2 regions of the Asticcacaulis sp. SL142 genome follow, and region 1 is predicted to be linked to the other one. Evidence: predicted binding sites of a transcription regulator. Region 1 holds the regulator's gene; the other holds the start of a gene.
The links. Region 1 encodes HrcA, which represses chaperone genes, less so after heat shock. Its sites were predicted from a motif close to GTTAGCANTCNNNNNNNNNGANTGCTAAC; they were not measured.

Region 1 (7,691 bases):
CCCCATCCGTTGGTAGGGTCAAACGGCCGTGCGCTCCGGGGCCCACGCCGATATAATCGACACCCTCCCAGATAGCGCGATTATGAGCCGATTGAGCGGCGCGGCCCTTGGCATGGTTTGACACCTCATAGGCCTCAAACCCCAGACTTTCTAGGACAGATTGGGTCTTATTATAAAAGGCCTCGCCCATCTCAGGTGGCGGGATTTTGAGCGTACCGCGCCGCGCGGCACGCCCGAAGGCCGTCCCCGGCTCAAGGCTTAGCTGATAAGGCGAGATATGCTCGATCCCTAGCTGCGCCGCCAGCGTCAGCTCGTCGGCCCAGTCGGACAGGATCTGATCCGGCAGGGCATAGATCAGATCGATCGATACCCGTCCAAACACCGCTCGCGCCGTCTCAAGCCCGATCTGGGCCTCACGCGCCGAATGGTTGCGGCCTAAAAATTTCAGCGCCTGGTCATTCAGCGATTGCACCCCCAGCGACAGACGGTTGATGCCCGCCGCTTTGAACGCCTCATATCGCGCAATTTCCGCATCGGTAGGATTGGCCTCAAGCGACACCTCGATATTCCCATCGAAGGGAAACAAGGCCCGCGCCGTCGCCACAATTTCGGCCACCCATTCGGGCTTCATCAGGGACGGAGTACCACCGCCGAAGAAAATACTGACCAGATGGCGCGGCCCCAATAGATCCGCATGGGTTTTCAGATCGGTGAGAATGGCTTCAAACAGAGCGGTTTGACGCGCCGTTTGCCCGCGATCGCGTGTGACATTGAAATCGCAATAGGGGCAGATGCGCGAACAATAGGGCCAGTGCACATAAAGGGCGACTGTATTAATCAAACAGCGCGGCCTTTAACTGCTCAAACGCCAGATGGCGGTGGCTGATACTGTCTTTTTGCGCTTCGGGCATTTCGGCAAAGGTGAGGCCGTAACCTTTGGGCTGAAAGATCGGGTCATAGCCAAAACCACCAGCACCTCTGGGGGTGACGATATCACCGTCGATGCGGCCTTCAAAAACCACCGCATGTCCCTCCGGCCACGCCACCGCCAAAGCACAGGTAAACCAGGCATGGGTGGTGAACTGCGCGTCATGGATCTGCGCCTGCAGCAATTTGTGATCGATGATTTCCATGGCGCGGCGGAAATCCTTATCCGGCCCGGCCCAACGCGCACTATAGATACCCGGATCGCCTTTTAATGCGGTAATGCTGAGGCCGGAATCATCGGCCAGGGCCACGATGCCCGCCGTCATGGCCGCATGACGGGCCTTCAGGATAGCATTGCCGATAAAAGAGTTTTCCGTCTCATCCGGCTCCGGCACGTTCGCGTCTTTGGCGCTGATGACCACAAACCGCCCGCCAAGGAGGGATGATATCTCCTTCGCCTTGCCCGGATTGTGGGTGGCGGCGATCAGTTCTTCACCGGAGATCAGTTTAAGGCTCATGTAAGGCTCTGGCTATGGACGTTTGTTTCTTTGTAACGATGCGCCGCAAAATGAAAAGCCCCAAATGTGACATCGCGCACATTACAAAACATTAGGTGGCGGCCCTTGTTAAAAATGATTATCGTGGCGCACCATCTGACACTTAGGTCTTGAGGTTTAAGGCAATTTCCATGCGGTTTTTAGGGCCCAGATCGATTTCCAGCCTGTTGAAGACGGCGCTGGATGTCGTCTATTTCGGCCTGTTCGGGCTGATTATCGGGCTTGTGCTGGCGACTTTGAGCCTTTTGTCCGTACCCACCCTCGCGACCGAAGTGGTCACCCGGCTAAATGTGTCCGTGCCGCTGGACGCCGGATCGCAAGCGGTATTGCTGCTGGCCTTTGGGATATCGCTGGGCGGATATATGATCATCATGCACTGGACGCGGCAGGTGTTTCGTACGCTTGCCGAAGGCGATGTCTTTCACCCCGACAATACCCGCCGCTTACGCTGGATCGGGTTTGGTCTGGGCGGGCTGGAGGTCTTTGGATATGCCGCGCGGTTTCTGGTCGAACGCGCCTACGGCCTGCACCTTGAGCCGGTCTATGGTGTGCGGGCGGTCACGACATGGTTCTCGGTCTTGGTGGTATTTGTGCTGGCCGAGGTCTTTAAAGAAGGCGCACGTCTGCGGCAGGAAGCTGACCTCACGATATGATCCGTATACGTCTTACCGAACTTCTGGCCCAGCGCAGGTTGTCGATCGTTGAATTGTCCGACCGCACCGGCATCAGCGTGCGCAACCTCGAAGTCCTGCGTGATCAGGCAGCGGTGGCGGTACGGCTGCGCACACTTGATGCGCTTTGTCGGGCGTTGAAGTGCCAGCCCCATGACCTGCTGGAGTGGACCGAGACCACGCCCGAATAAGTAATTACTTTCCCAACGCTTTGTTTTGCAAGGCAAACAGCTCGGTCGCCCCGGCATGAGCCAGATCGAACAGGGCATTAAATTCATCGCGTGAAAAGCCGCGCTTTTCGCCGGTCGCCTGAATTTCGACGGCATCGCCAGAGCCGGTGATAACGAAATTGGCGTCGGTTTCGGCGTTCGAGTCTTCTTCGTAGTCGAGATCCAGCACCGGTGTGTCCGCAAAAATCCCGCACGAAATGGCGGCGATCTGATCCAGAATCGGGTTTTTCGAGATGACTTTTTCGGCCAGCAGATAATTACAGGCCATCGACAACGCGACCCATGCCCCGGTAATCGCCGCGGTGCGGGTGCCGCCATCGGCCTGAATAACATCGCAATCGATGGTGATCTGACGCTCACCCAACGCTTTCAGGTCAACGACCGCGCGCATAGACCGGCCGATCAGGCGCTGAATTTCCTGTGTCCGCCCGGACTGCTTACCGGCGGCGGCTTCACGGCGCGAACGGGTGTGGGTCGAGCGTGGCAACATGCCGTATTCGGCCGTGACCCAGCCCTGACCTTTACCTTTGAGGAAAGGCGGCACGCCCTGTTCGACGCTGGCGGTCACCAGCACCTTGGTATGACCGAACGAGACCATGCATGAGCCTTCGGCATAGCGCGTTACGCCGGTCTCAATCGTCACCGCCCGTAACTGATCCGGCTTGCGGCCAGACGGACGGATGGTTTTGAGCGCGTTTAAAGCTTCGAACTGAGACATGGACTTAAGACCCCGAAAACAATGGACCCTGCCGTATCAGGTCTGCCTGCAAATCACAACCCAAGGCGCTATCCAAGCCGAACGAGGGCTAATCCCGACGTTCGGGCAGTTTACGCGCCACCGAACAGTCCTGATTGGCGCAGATATAGGTGTCATTGTCCTTCAGGAAGATATTTTCGCTGCTGTCTTTGGTGATGCCGCGCTTTTTCCACTTGTCGGTGCGGATGATATCGGCCCGCAACGGCTCAACCCCTTTGTTGTCGGGGGCCGCCTCAGTTTCATATTCAGGCGGCAGAGGTTTAATGACCTCATCACTTTCACGCAGCGGGCCATAGACCTGCGTTTTGCCTGTATCCGGCTTTGACACCGTCAGCGCCACCGCCGATGCGGCCGCAAGCGTTGCCACCGCCATGACCGACGCCCGGATTATCCCCTTACCCATCACCCCGCCTCCTTATGTATATGAGCGAGATTTTACCCCATTGATGGCATTTTGAAGACACAAAAATATCTTTCCATAGGCCCATAAGAACCCTATCCTTAAAGGCAATGATCAGATCCCCTTTAAGCGCATCTACTATATTATCGTCCGGCGCCTCCCTGACCGAGCTGGATGCGCGGGCCCGTGACATTTTCCGGCAGGTGGTTGAGACCTATCTGGAAACCGGGGAGCCGGTCGGATCGCGTACCTTATCGCGCAGTGGCGTGTCGCTATCTCCGGCCTCTATTCGCAACACCATGCAGGATCTGGCGCATCTTGGGCTTTTGTCCGCGCCGCACACCTCATCGGGGCGGTTACCGACCCATCATGGACTTCGTTTGTTTGTCGATGGTTTGCTGGAGATCGGCGACCTGAGCGAAGACGCCAAACGCGATATCGAAGCCCGCCTGACCTCTAAAGGCCGCAGCTTTGATGTGGCCTTGCGCGAAGCCTCCTCCATGCTGTCGGGTCTGGCCGGTGGGGCGGGCGTGGTCATGACCCCCAGCTTTGAGGCCGGAGTCAAGCATGTCGAATTTATCCTGCTGGGGCCGGATCAGGCGCTGGCGGTACTGGTCTATGATGACGGTCGGGTGGAAAACCGTTTAATGACCGTGGCGCTTGGAACCACGCCGTCGGTGCTGATCGAAGCCTCGAACTATCTCAATGCCCGTATCCGTGGTCGCACACTGGGGGAGGCCAAGCGCGAACTGGCCGCTGAACTGGCCGAAGAACGCCAGAAACTGGATGAAGCGGCATCGGTTCTGATCAATCAGGGGCTGGCGGCCTGGTCGGGTGAAGAAGGTAATAAGCGCGCCCTGATCGTGCGCGGGCGGGCCAACCTGCTGGAGGCCTCTAGCCTGGATGACCTTGAGCGGGTGAGATCATTATTTGAAGATCTGGAGCAAAAAGAAGAGCTGATCGAGCTGCTGGATGATGTGAAAGACGCGCAAGGTGTGCGAATTTTCATCGGATCGGAATCGAAACTGTTTTCTTTATCCGGTTCGGCTGTTATTGCAGCGCCTTACATGGCCGGTCAAAGTCAGAAGGTCGTGGGCGCCATCGGTGTAATCGGCCCGGCACGGTTGAATTACGCGCGGATCATCCCACTTGTTGACTACACCGCCAAAATTTTAGGCCGCCTGCTGGACTAAAGGCGGGTGGCTTAATTTGTTTAACGCGCATTTGATTCCGAAAACCGCTTACACTTTTCGGAATGCGCTCTGTGATTTATCAAGGGACAGATATGACGGACGAGAATTTGGAAGAGGGCGGCGCGGATCTGGAGCAGGACGCCACCGAAATCTTGCTGACCGAACTTGAGGCGCTCAAAAGCGAGAACGCGGCCCTGAAGGAACAGGCTCTGCGCTATGCCGCTGAGGTTGAAAACGTCAAGCGCCGTACCGAGCGCGAAATGAACGACGCCCGCGCCTTTGCCATTCAGCGTTTCTCACGCGATCTTTTGGGCGTGGCCGACATTTTGGCGCGCGCCCTGCAATCGGCGCCGAAGGATATTGAAGACGCCGCGTTCAAGAACTTCGTGCTCGGCATCGACATGACCGAAAAGGAACTGTCGCAGGCCTTTGAGAAAAACGGCGTCAAGAAGGTCAACCCACTCAGGGGCGACAAGTTCGACCCGAACCTGCATCAGGCGGTGATGGAAGTCCCGGCCGAAGATGTGACCGGCGGTGCCGTCGTCAATGTGATGCAGACCGGTTATGAGCTGTTTGGGCGCATCATCCGCCCGGCCATGGTGGCGACCGCCGCCAAGACCTCAGCCAACACGGTAGCGGCTGCCGCCGCAACCAGCGCCTATGCCCATGAGACTGACACCAGCGACGATCCGGCAGTTGATACAAAGGCGTAAGGTCTGAAAACATTTCGCACTTTAAGGGTGAGCCTCGCGGCTCACCCTTTTATTTTGTGGATGCGGTAATGAAATTTCGGGGCCGTCGTTGCTGGTTTTGCCGCCATGGCCCGCACACGGTCTTCGGCCCCGGCGATCAAATCAGGGATCAGGTCGGCTTCGGGCAGGTTCTTCCAGTATTTTTTCGGCATTTCGGTCTGCATCATCTTCACCTTCAGACGCGCCGGATTGAAGATATTGGCAAAATAGGTTCGCCACAGATCATCGGTGTCATCCACCAGTTCAGGATTGCGGGCGGGTTGGGCGGAGACCGTCAGGGCATCACCATCCCAGCTTGCTGATCCTTTCGGCGTGGCGATCACCCAGTCCATATCGGTGAAGCGCCGCTGAAAGAAACCGGCGGTGCGGCCGACGATATAATGATCCGGCTCAAACCAGGCCAGAAACTGTCGCCGGGCGCTTCCCTCCAGTGCGGGAAGTTCCTTGAAACGCACAAAGGCTTTCATCTTATGGCTGTCGCGCCCGACCGACTTGGCCATCTGATGGGCGCGGACCACATCAGGATCGGTCGTGATGCTCAGCAGATGGCGCTCCGTCTGCAACCGCCACAGCAGTCTGTAGAGCACCGCATAAGCCGCCAGATCGGCATGACAGACCACAACCTGCGCACATTCGACAAAGGCACGCGGCACGGAAAAGGTGGCCTTGGTTTCAGCGATTGCTTTATCCGCGCCAAACAGATCGTCTTTCAGCGTCTCTCTGTCCAGCCATTCCACCGCGTCAGGCTGGATGCCCGCACAGAGCAGGTGTCGCGCGTGTTCGCGCCATTCCTCAAAATCCCCACGCCGGTCGATGACGATCCTCATAGCAGGCTCAACTGCTCCGGACGCGGCATGAACATGGCCTTGAGGTCACTGGCATCGAGCAGATTCATGGGTGTATGGCCGTCCGCCACCACAAACGCCTTGACCTTTTTCAGTGACACCTTGAGCCGGGCCAGATCCTCCATTTTCAGGCGCTTGTGACGACGTGTGGTCAGGATCGACATCACCGTCTTGACCCCAAAGCCCGGCACCCTCAGCAACATTTCTTTGTCAGCACGATTGATATCGACTGGAAAGCGATCACGGTTTGCCAGCGCCCAGGCCAGCTTTGGGTCAAGCTCCAGATCAAGCATGCCGTCCGCCCGACCGTGGGTGATTTCCGCAATATCAAAGCCATAAAACCGGTAAAGCCAGTCGGCCTGATAGAGCCGGTGCTCCCGCATCAGCGGCGGTTTGATCAGCGGTAGATGTTGCGAGGAATCCGGAATGGGACTGAAGGCCGAATAATAGACCCGCCGGAGTTGATAGCCGCCATAGAGCCGCGCGCTGGTGCCAAGGATGGTGGCGTCATTGGTGACATCGGCGCCGATGATCATCTGGGTCGACTGGCCCGCCGGCACAAAGCGTTTGCGGCGTTTGGTTTTCAGTGTCGGCTCCCGCGCTTCGTCGATCTTAAGCTTTAATTCGCCCATCGAGCGGCGAATATTGGCCGGATGTTTTTGCGGGGCGAACGCTTCAACCCCGGCATCGGTCGGCAGTTCGATATTGATTGACAGACGATCAGCAAACAGGCCCGCCTCTTCGATCAGCTTAGCGGAGGCATCGGGGATGGTTTTGAGGTGAATATAGCCCTGAAAATTATGTTTGAAGCGCAGATCCCGCGCCACCCGCACCATTTCCTCCATCGTATAGTCCGATGAGCGGATAATCCCTGACGACAGGAACAGCCCCTCAATATAGTTGCGCCGGTAAAACTCTAAGGTAAGCCAGATGACCTCATCGACCGTAAAGCGTGCCCGCTCAACATTGGACGACGAGCGGTTGATGCAATAGACGCAGTCATAGATGCAAAAATTGGTCAGCAGAATCTTGAGGAGGGAAATACAGCGCCCATCCGGCGCATAGGCATGACAGATACCTGACCCTTCGGTTGAGCCCAAGCCCCCGGATCGCGAGGAATCGCGTTTGGTCGTGCCGCTTGACGCGCACGAGGCATCATATTTGGCAGCATCCGAGAGTATGGCCAACCGATGTTTGAGCGATTTTTTCATAATTGTTCATGATATGTTCTTAATTCAAAGCCGTCAATCGGTTTTCGTAGATTCGGGCTTGGCTGCATTTTGGGACGGGGTCAGGGCAATGGCCCGTCTGACCCGAACCATACCCTTAAGGATCAGATAGCCCAGCCCATAGAGCATC
Region 2 (7,691 bases), 330 kb from region 1:
GGGCGGGAACTTATGGCCGTTGGCGGTGGCCTGCACAAAGCCGCCCTTATAGGACTTCATAGCCCGCCAGAAATTAGCGCCTTCGAACTTACCGGAATCGACGTAGCGCAGGAAATTAGCGACCGTGATCGGAGCCTTTTTGCCGTAAAGCTCAATGACGATTTCGCCCTTGGAGGTTTCAAGCGCCACGGTCGTGATATCGGGTAAAACCGGCGGAGGGGGCGGTGGTGGCGGAGTCGGCATGACCGCCGGTTTCTTGGGCTCCGGCTTTTTCGGGGCTTCCGGCGGCTGAAAACAGGCGCTTAAACCCGCGCCCACAAACCCCAGTGCGCCTAACAAAAAATGACGTCTCATGCCGTTTTTACTCCGTAATTTAGGGGAGTATCAAAATTCCTTGACGGCTTGGCAAGCCACTAACCAACAAAAAAAGAGCGGGCCATATGACCCGCTCTTTCCAGACGAATTTAAGACTTCGCGCTTACAGAGCGACCACGCCGCCGTCATTTTTGGTGATGACGATTGTGGCTGAGCGCGGACGACCTGCCGCCGTGCCGGACTGGCTGTAAGGCCAGTTGGACGACGGAGCCGATGCCGAGCCACCTTCACCCGGATGCTGGATGTTAACAAACAGGGTGCGACCGTCCGGCGTCGAGTCAATGCCGGTGATCTCACATTCCTTTGGCCCGACCAGGAAGCGGCGAAGCTGCATGCCCGGTGCCTTACCGACAAAGGTGGCCTGCGTGGCCGTAGCCCCACCCGAGCCGGTGTTGGTGATGGTGCGCGCAGCACCATCGCCGACCGTACCTGGCATGGCCGCCAGCATCATGCAGTTCGTCACGTCCGTATAAGCACCGTCGTCGGTTTGAATCCACAGCAGCGGATTGACCAGACCGGCGGCATTGCTGGGGCGTGAGAACCACAGACCATCAGGGCTGGAGAAATCGTTGGTGGCATCAAGGCCGGAGATGTTGATGTTGGTGGCATCCAGATCAGCCCCAGCCCCGAACAGGTAGATATCCCACTGGAAGGCGGTTGATTCCGGGTTATTGGCGGCTTCCTTGAGACGGATGATATGACCGTTCGGGTTGCCGAAGTTGTTCGAAGCACCGACCGGATCATTGTAGTGACGCGGGTTGGCGGCGTTGGTGCCGGCCAGAGGACGGTTCGAGGCATTGTTGTTGGTCAGGGTCAGGTAAACCTCGCCATTGGCGGGGTTGACGGCGGCCCATTCCGGACGGTCCATCTTGGTCGCACCCAGCACGTCGGCGGCCAGACGGGTATTGATCAGCACATCGGCCTGATTGGCGAAGGCGTAGGTCGGATTGGCGGCGGTCAGAACACCGGTGCCAAAGACCAGCGGCAACCAAGCGCCCTGACCCGTGGCATCGAAGCGGGCGACATAGAGCGTGCCGTTATCGAGGTATTTGTCACCGACGGCCAGACGATCGCTGGCGTTGGCATCCGCCGCATCCCAAGGGGTTGCCGACACGAACTTATAGAAATATTCGCCGCGCGAGTCGTCGCCCATATAGAAGACCGGCTTACGACCGGCGACGAAGTTGGCAGGCCAGGCCCCTTCATGGCCCATGCGGCCAAGCGCGGTGCGCTTACGCGGGGTTGAATTGGCATTATACGGATCGATTTCGACCACCCAACCGTACTGATTGGCCTCAAAGCGGTAATCGCCGGTGCCATCAGCCGCCTTGGTGGTGTCGACCGTGACATTCCACTTTGAGAAATTGGCCTGATCGGCGGCATTGGCGGCGGTGACCGTGGCCCAGTTATTGGCCCCGGCAGCGCCTTGTGTCACGCCATAACGGTTAAGCGATGTCACTTGTTTGGCGCTGCGGTTGGCGTTGTCACCGGCGGCGCGGCGGAAGTAACCGGCCCAGTTTTCTTCGCAGGTCAGATAGGTGCCCCAGGCATTGACGCCGTTAGCGCAGTTGTTGATCGTGCCGCGACCGGCGGTGCCGTTCGTCGAATAGACGGTCTTGATTTGATCGTCGCCGCGCACCGGTCCGTTGAACACCATCGGCGTCAGCGGCGTAATACGGCGGTTGAGCGCACCACCCTGAACATAGTTCCAGGCACCGGTAGAGGCGCGGGTCACTTCGACCACGGCGACGCCGTGACATTCGATTTCCTTGATGGCCTCGGATTCCAGACGTGTGGCCCCGGCGGTAACGCCGTTCACGTGCAGGTACGGTGCGGTGATGTTTTCATGGTTCATGACCAAAAGCCCGCGGGTCGAGCTATTGACATCGCGCGCCGTACCCGTGGCCGCCAGGCCGAAATAGGCCATGCCGTCGTGGTGGTCGCCAGCGCGCCCGGCAAAGTTGGTGTCGGAACCATCATTGGCATAGGCCGCAACGCCTGCCAGGATTGGGTCGCCCAGACGGTAAAGTACCGAAACCGTATAGCCTTCGGGTACCGTGACGATGTCGTTTTTGTTCTTGGCCACGGCGGTGAAGCCCAGCACCGCGGGGCTGACCGTTACGGTCGCGTTGGCCGAAGATGGAAAGCCCGCTGTGTTCTTAGCCGTAAAGCTGAACACCAGCGGAGTGGCTGCCGAAACGCTGGGGGCCATGAAGGTGGCGGTGGCGGTATCAGCACCAGATAGCGTAACCGCCGGACCAGACACTTGCGTCCAGGATACGCTGGACGAACCTGACGCCGTACCGGTCAGGGTAACCATGCGGCCAGAGGTGGTGGCGCCTGCGCCGCCCGCCGATACTACGGCCAGCGGTGCCTTGTCGTCGTCATCGCTGCCGCAGGCGCTCAGGCCGAACAGGGCGGCGACTGAGGCCATACCGCCCAGAATCTGGCGGCGGGAATTACGCTGTTCGATAACATCGCTCAGGCTTGGGTTGTTCGATGTATTTAACTGAAAATCGCCGTCATCATGACGACCGGTAAGTTTGATATCGGACACAGCGCCCTCCAAAAAGTGTGTGGAGGGTAATTAATGACCTTGTTGTGTGTAGGTCTTTTACCAGGTCTGTATTTGTTTTGTGACAGATGGGTTCAAGGTCGCGGTCTGATCACCCCATTTACTGGAAGCGGGAAAATTGAGGATGATCGACCGCAGCAGCGTCAATGGCGGGCTGCAATTCCGCTTTCGCAAGAGACAGGTCGAGATCGGAATGTTTGTCCATAGTAAATATACGCTCACAATAAGTATAAAGCGTATCTACATCAATCTTTGAAAAATCAAAGGTCATAACTGTCATTCCTTATTCAAATAACGTATCAATTATGACTAAATTAAAATAAGGTTTCTATGCAAAATTGCATTATTATTTAACTCAACAATTCCGAATATATTTTCAAGCATCGCCATTAAATACATAAAAAAGAGCGGGCCTTTCGACCCGCTCTTTCCAATTAACATGTGAGCATTTTTGCAGGGCTTGGCCCGAAAAAATGATCTCGATAATGAGCCGGGGAAAAGTACACTGAGCGTTAGCGAAGGACTTTTCCCCGAATGGATTAGAAATCCATACCACCCATGCCGCCCATGCCGCCGCCGCCCATTTGAGGCGCTGCCGATTCCTTCTTAGGGGACTCGACCACAGCCGCTTCGGTGGTGATCAGCAGGCCCGACACGGACGCCGCGTCTTGCAGAGCTGTACGCACAACCTTGGCCGGGTCGATCACGCCGTCAGCGACGAGGTCGACATACTGCTCGGTCTGAGCGTTGAAGCCAAAGGTCGGCGAAGCATTGTCCAGAACCTTACCCACAACGATCGAGCCTTCGACGCCGGCATTTTCCACGATCTGACGGATCGGGGCCTGCAGGGCGCGACGGACGATGTTGATGCCGGCGGTTTGGTCATCATTGTCACCCTTAAGGTCGGTCAGGGCCAGCGATGCCTTCAGCAGCGCCGTACCACCACCGGGGACGATACCTTCGTCAACGGCGGCGCGGGTCGCGTTCAGGGCGTCATCGACGCGGTCCTTCTTTTCCTTAACTTCGACTTCGGTCGAACCACCGACGCGGATCACGGCAACACCACCGGCGAGCTTCGCCAGACGCTCTTGCAGCTTTTCCTTGTCGTAGTCAGAGGTGGTTTCTTCGATCTGGGTCTTGATCTGAGCGACGCGGCCTTCGATCTCGGACTTTTCACCGGCGCCATCAACGATGGTGGTGTTGTCCTTGGTGATCGTGACCTTCTTGGCGCGGCCGAGCATGTCGAGCGTGACCGACTCAAGCTTGATACCAATGTCTTCGCTGATTACTTGACCGGCGGTTAGGATTGCGATGTCTTCCAGCATGGCCTTGCGGCGATCGCCGAAGCCAGGGGCCTTAACGGCTGCTACGCGCAGGCCGCCACGCAGACGGTTGACCACCAGGGTCGCCAAGGCTTCGCCTTCAACGTCTTCGGCAACGATCAGCAAAGGCTTGCCCGATTGGACAACGGCTTCGAGAACCGGCAGGATCGGCTGCAGCGACGAGATCTTTTTGTCGAAGATCAGGATGTAAGGGTCTTCGAGGACCGCTTCCATCTTGTCAGGGTTGGTGATGAAGTACGGCGACAGGTAGCCGCGGTCGAATTGCATGCCTTCAACGACATCCAGTTCGGTTTCAGCGGTCTTGGCTTCTTCTACGGTGATGACGCCTTCGTTGCCGACTTTTTCCATCGCCTTAGCGATCATTTCGCCGACTTCTTTGTCGCCGTTAGCCGAAATGGTGCCGACCTGAGCGATTTCAGCGTTGGTCGTGACCTTCTTCGACGACGCCTTGATCTGGGCGACGGCGATGATGACGGCCTTGTCGATGCCGCGCTTTAAGTCCATCGGGTTACGGCCCGAAGCGACGGATTTCAGGCCTTCGACGGCAATGGCCTGGGCCAAAACGGTCGCGGTCGTGGTGCCGTCACCGGCCTTGTCGTTGGTCTTGGACGCGACTTCGCGGATCAACTGAGCGCCGAGGTTCTCGAAACGGTCAGCCAGTTCGATTTCCTTGGCGACCGAAACGCCGTCCTTGGTCGAACGTGGGGCGCCGAAGGATTTTTCGAGGATGACGTTACGACCCTTGGGGCCCAGCGTTACCTTCACAGCGTTGGCGAGGATGTTGACGCCGCGCAAAATCTTATCGCGCGCGTCGGAAGCAAATAATACGTCTTTAGCAGCCATTTTAGTGTTCCTAGGTTGGTTGCGTTATTGGAATTTCAGGCGGAGCGCTAAAACTAGCGGTTCACGATACCCAAGATGTCGGATTCTTTCAGGATCAGCAGGTCTTCGCCGTCGATCTTGACTTCGGTGCCGCCCCACTTACCGAACAGGACGCGGTCGCCAGCCTTGACTTCCAGAGCGACGATGTCGCCCTTGTCGTTACGGGCACCGGGGCCGACCGAGACGACTTCGCCTTCTTGCGGCTTTTCTTTAGCGGTATCGGGGATGATGATCCCACCCTTGGTCTTGGCTTCTTCTTCTACTCTTTTGACCACAACGCGGTCGCCCAGCGGACGAAAGCTCATGAGATGTCTCCGATTCAATATGGAAAGGTTGTTAGCACTCGACACATGTGAGTGCTAACGCACCCTTGAGTTAGTGTCGCGCCGGAAAAGAGTCAAGGACGGGCTATAAGAAATTTTTGTGAGTTTCCGCCATTCCGCCGGAGATGTGTTGAAAACTCACGGTAAAAGGACTTCGGTCATCAGCGGAAAGTGATCGGATATGACCTTGCCTTCAAAACTGTCGGTCAGGGTGCCAAAGCGGGTGACCCGAAGTCTGCGATCAATAAATATGTGATCTATGGCCTCGCCATCGGTGCGGCGGATATCAAAGCCATTGTAGGTGCCTTTCGGGCCAAAGACGATCGGGCTGACACTGCGGGCATCGCGTAAGGGGCCTGCGTTCAATATCCTGTAGGGCGCGCTTTTGGGGCCGGTATTGAAATCGCCCATGATAATAAGAAAGGCATCGGGGGCAGGCGCTAAGGCCATAATCTGGCGGGCGCAGTTTTCGCGGGCCTGCGCGCCTTTGTGATCAAAGTGGGCATTGCGGATATCGAGCACCTGACCACTGACCCGGTCGCGCAGGATCAGACGGGTAAAGGTGCGCGGCAGGTCGGCATCGGCGTCCTTTGACGGACGATCCGGTGTTTTTGAACACCACAGGGTCTGGGCTGACAGGCGCTCAAAGCGGTCGCGGCGATAAAAGATCGTGGTGGTTTCGCCCGCTTCGGCTCCGTCATCCCGTCCGACGCCGTAATGCGCGTAGCCGCTAAGGTTTTGGGTCAGATAGCCGACCATAGGGATCAGGGCTTCCTGCACGCCGAAAATATCAGGATCGTTGAAGGCGATCTGAGCCGCCATGTGCGGTCGGCGCTCCGTCCAGGGCGGCACATCGTCGGGATTATCGTAGCGGATATTGTAGCTCATCAGTAAGAGCGGTGTTTCCGCGTGGGCGCTGTTGACCAGAGATGTGGCCCAGATCATGACGAAACAGGTAAGTAAAAGCGCTTTCATGCTGTTGATCTACACGCGCTATGTATCGGTTTTATAATGCGGGTTCGGTAATTTCCAGACCCTGCGTTTTCAGTTTCTGCAACGCGCCGCCCTGCGACAGGAGCGCGCTGAGCGGCAGGACGATGACTGATTTCCCCCGCGTCTCCAGCGCTTTAGTGATCGATCCCACGGTCTGGTCAATCGTGCGCCCCAGCATGGCCGAGGTTGAGGGCGCGCCTTCAAGGCAGGCCAAAAGGGCTGAGTCCGGTGACAGTTTTTGCACGGTTTTCAGATCGCCGTGCCCCCAGGCTTCCGTCGCCGCGCGGGCATTTTTTGTGGAAAATTCGATCTCATCCAGCGTGGCGCGCACGCACGACATTTCCTGTGTCTTGGAGAACTGACCGACGCGCGAGATGATCTTGGCCGCACTATAAGAACCGGTCGGTCGGGTTTTGAGCCGGTCTTCCTTGGCGAACCGTTTCAGGGTTTTCTCAGGATCAAGCGTGGCGATCTGCGCCTTTTCGTAGATGTCCGCGCGCAGGGCTGCCGCCGCCCACAGGGGCGAAGCCTTCTTATACTTATCGCGATCAAGACCATAAGCGTCCGCCAGAGCATAGAACCGTTGTGAAATGTCGCTGGGCAGAACCTCATCCAGCTTTTTACCAAGCGGCAGACGTTTGTTCATCTGCAGTTTGGTCAGGCCGATCAATCCGACCTCGGCTTCGGGGGCGGTCAGCAGGACGTTGGACTGTTTCAGCACCCGGCGGATGCGCGCGTCGTCCCATGGGATGCGCTTCACCATGACCGGCATGGCGCCCAGGATATAAACCTCGGAGTCGCCTTTTTTGACCCGCCAGATCGCTGGTCCCGGCAGGTTGGCGGTGACCGTGACTTCGGTTATCCATTCGGCGCCGTCCTGAGCAAATTCGGGCGCTGATACGGTTTCCTGCGCCGGGGCAGTAAGCGGTAGCGCCATAAGGGCGGCGGTGATGAGCAGGGCTTTGGTCATGGCTACAATATAGTCTCCAAAACCGTGACCGGAATAGGGCGTCACTCTATGCCAGTGGTTAAATCACTTTCACGGGCATCATATTCCAGTATGTCGCCGGGCTGACATCCCAGCAGCAGGCAAATCTTCGACAGGGTATCAAACCGCATACCCTTGACCTTACCTGTGCGTAGCAAGGACATCTGAGTTTCCGATATGCCGACCTGCGCGGCCAGATCTTTTGCGCGCAT

Region 2: a site for HrcA is predicted at 5,511-5,539, ahead of groES (co-chaperone GroES). Genes of this name have one in related genera too.

Annotation. Positions count from the first base shown of each region.
Region 1 covers NZ_CP113061.1:2,278,490-2,286,180, forward strand. Annotated here, with positions in the region: gene hemW (radical SAM family heme chaperone HemW) at 1-841, opposite strand, end outside; gene rdgB (RdgB/HAM1 family non-canonical purine NTP pyrophosphatase) at 834-1,445, opposite strand; gene OVA03_RS10365 (DUF2975 domain-containing protein) at 1,616-2,137, shown strand; gene OVA03_RS10370 (helix-turn-helix domain-containing protein) at 2,134-2,346, shown strand; gene rph (ribonuclease PH) at 2,351-3,067, opposite strand; gene OVA03_RS10380 (hypothetical protein) at 3,192-3,545, opposite strand; gene hrcA (heat-inducible transcriptional repressor HrcA) at 3,653-4,735, shown strand; gene grpE (nucleotide exchange factor GrpE) at 4,828-5,448, shown strand; gene OVA03_RS10395 (TIGR03915 family putative DNA repair protein) at 5,490-6,314, opposite strand; gene OVA03_RS10400 (putative DNA modification/repair radical SAM protein) at 6,311-7,543, opposite strand; gene OVA03_RS10405 (hypothetical protein) at 7,577-7,691, opposite strand, start outside.
Region 2 covers NZ_CP113061.1:1,943,859-1,951,549, reverse strand. Annotated here, with positions in the region: gene OVA03_RS08865 (peptidylprolyl isomerase) at 1-354, opposite strand, end outside; gene OVA03_RS08860 (PhoX family protein) at 479-2,932, opposite strand; gene OVA03_RS08855 (hypothetical protein) at 3,051-3,221, opposite strand; gene groL (chaperonin GroEL) at 3,490-5,136, opposite strand; gene groES (co-chaperone GroES) at 5,190-5,480, opposite strand; gene OVA03_RS08840 (endonuclease/exonuclease/phosphatase family protein) at 5,637-6,473, opposite strand; gene OVA03_RS08835 (TraB/GumN family protein) at 6,505-7,461, opposite strand; gene OVA03_RS08830 (helix-turn-helix domain-containing protein) at 7,503-7,691, opposite strand, start outside.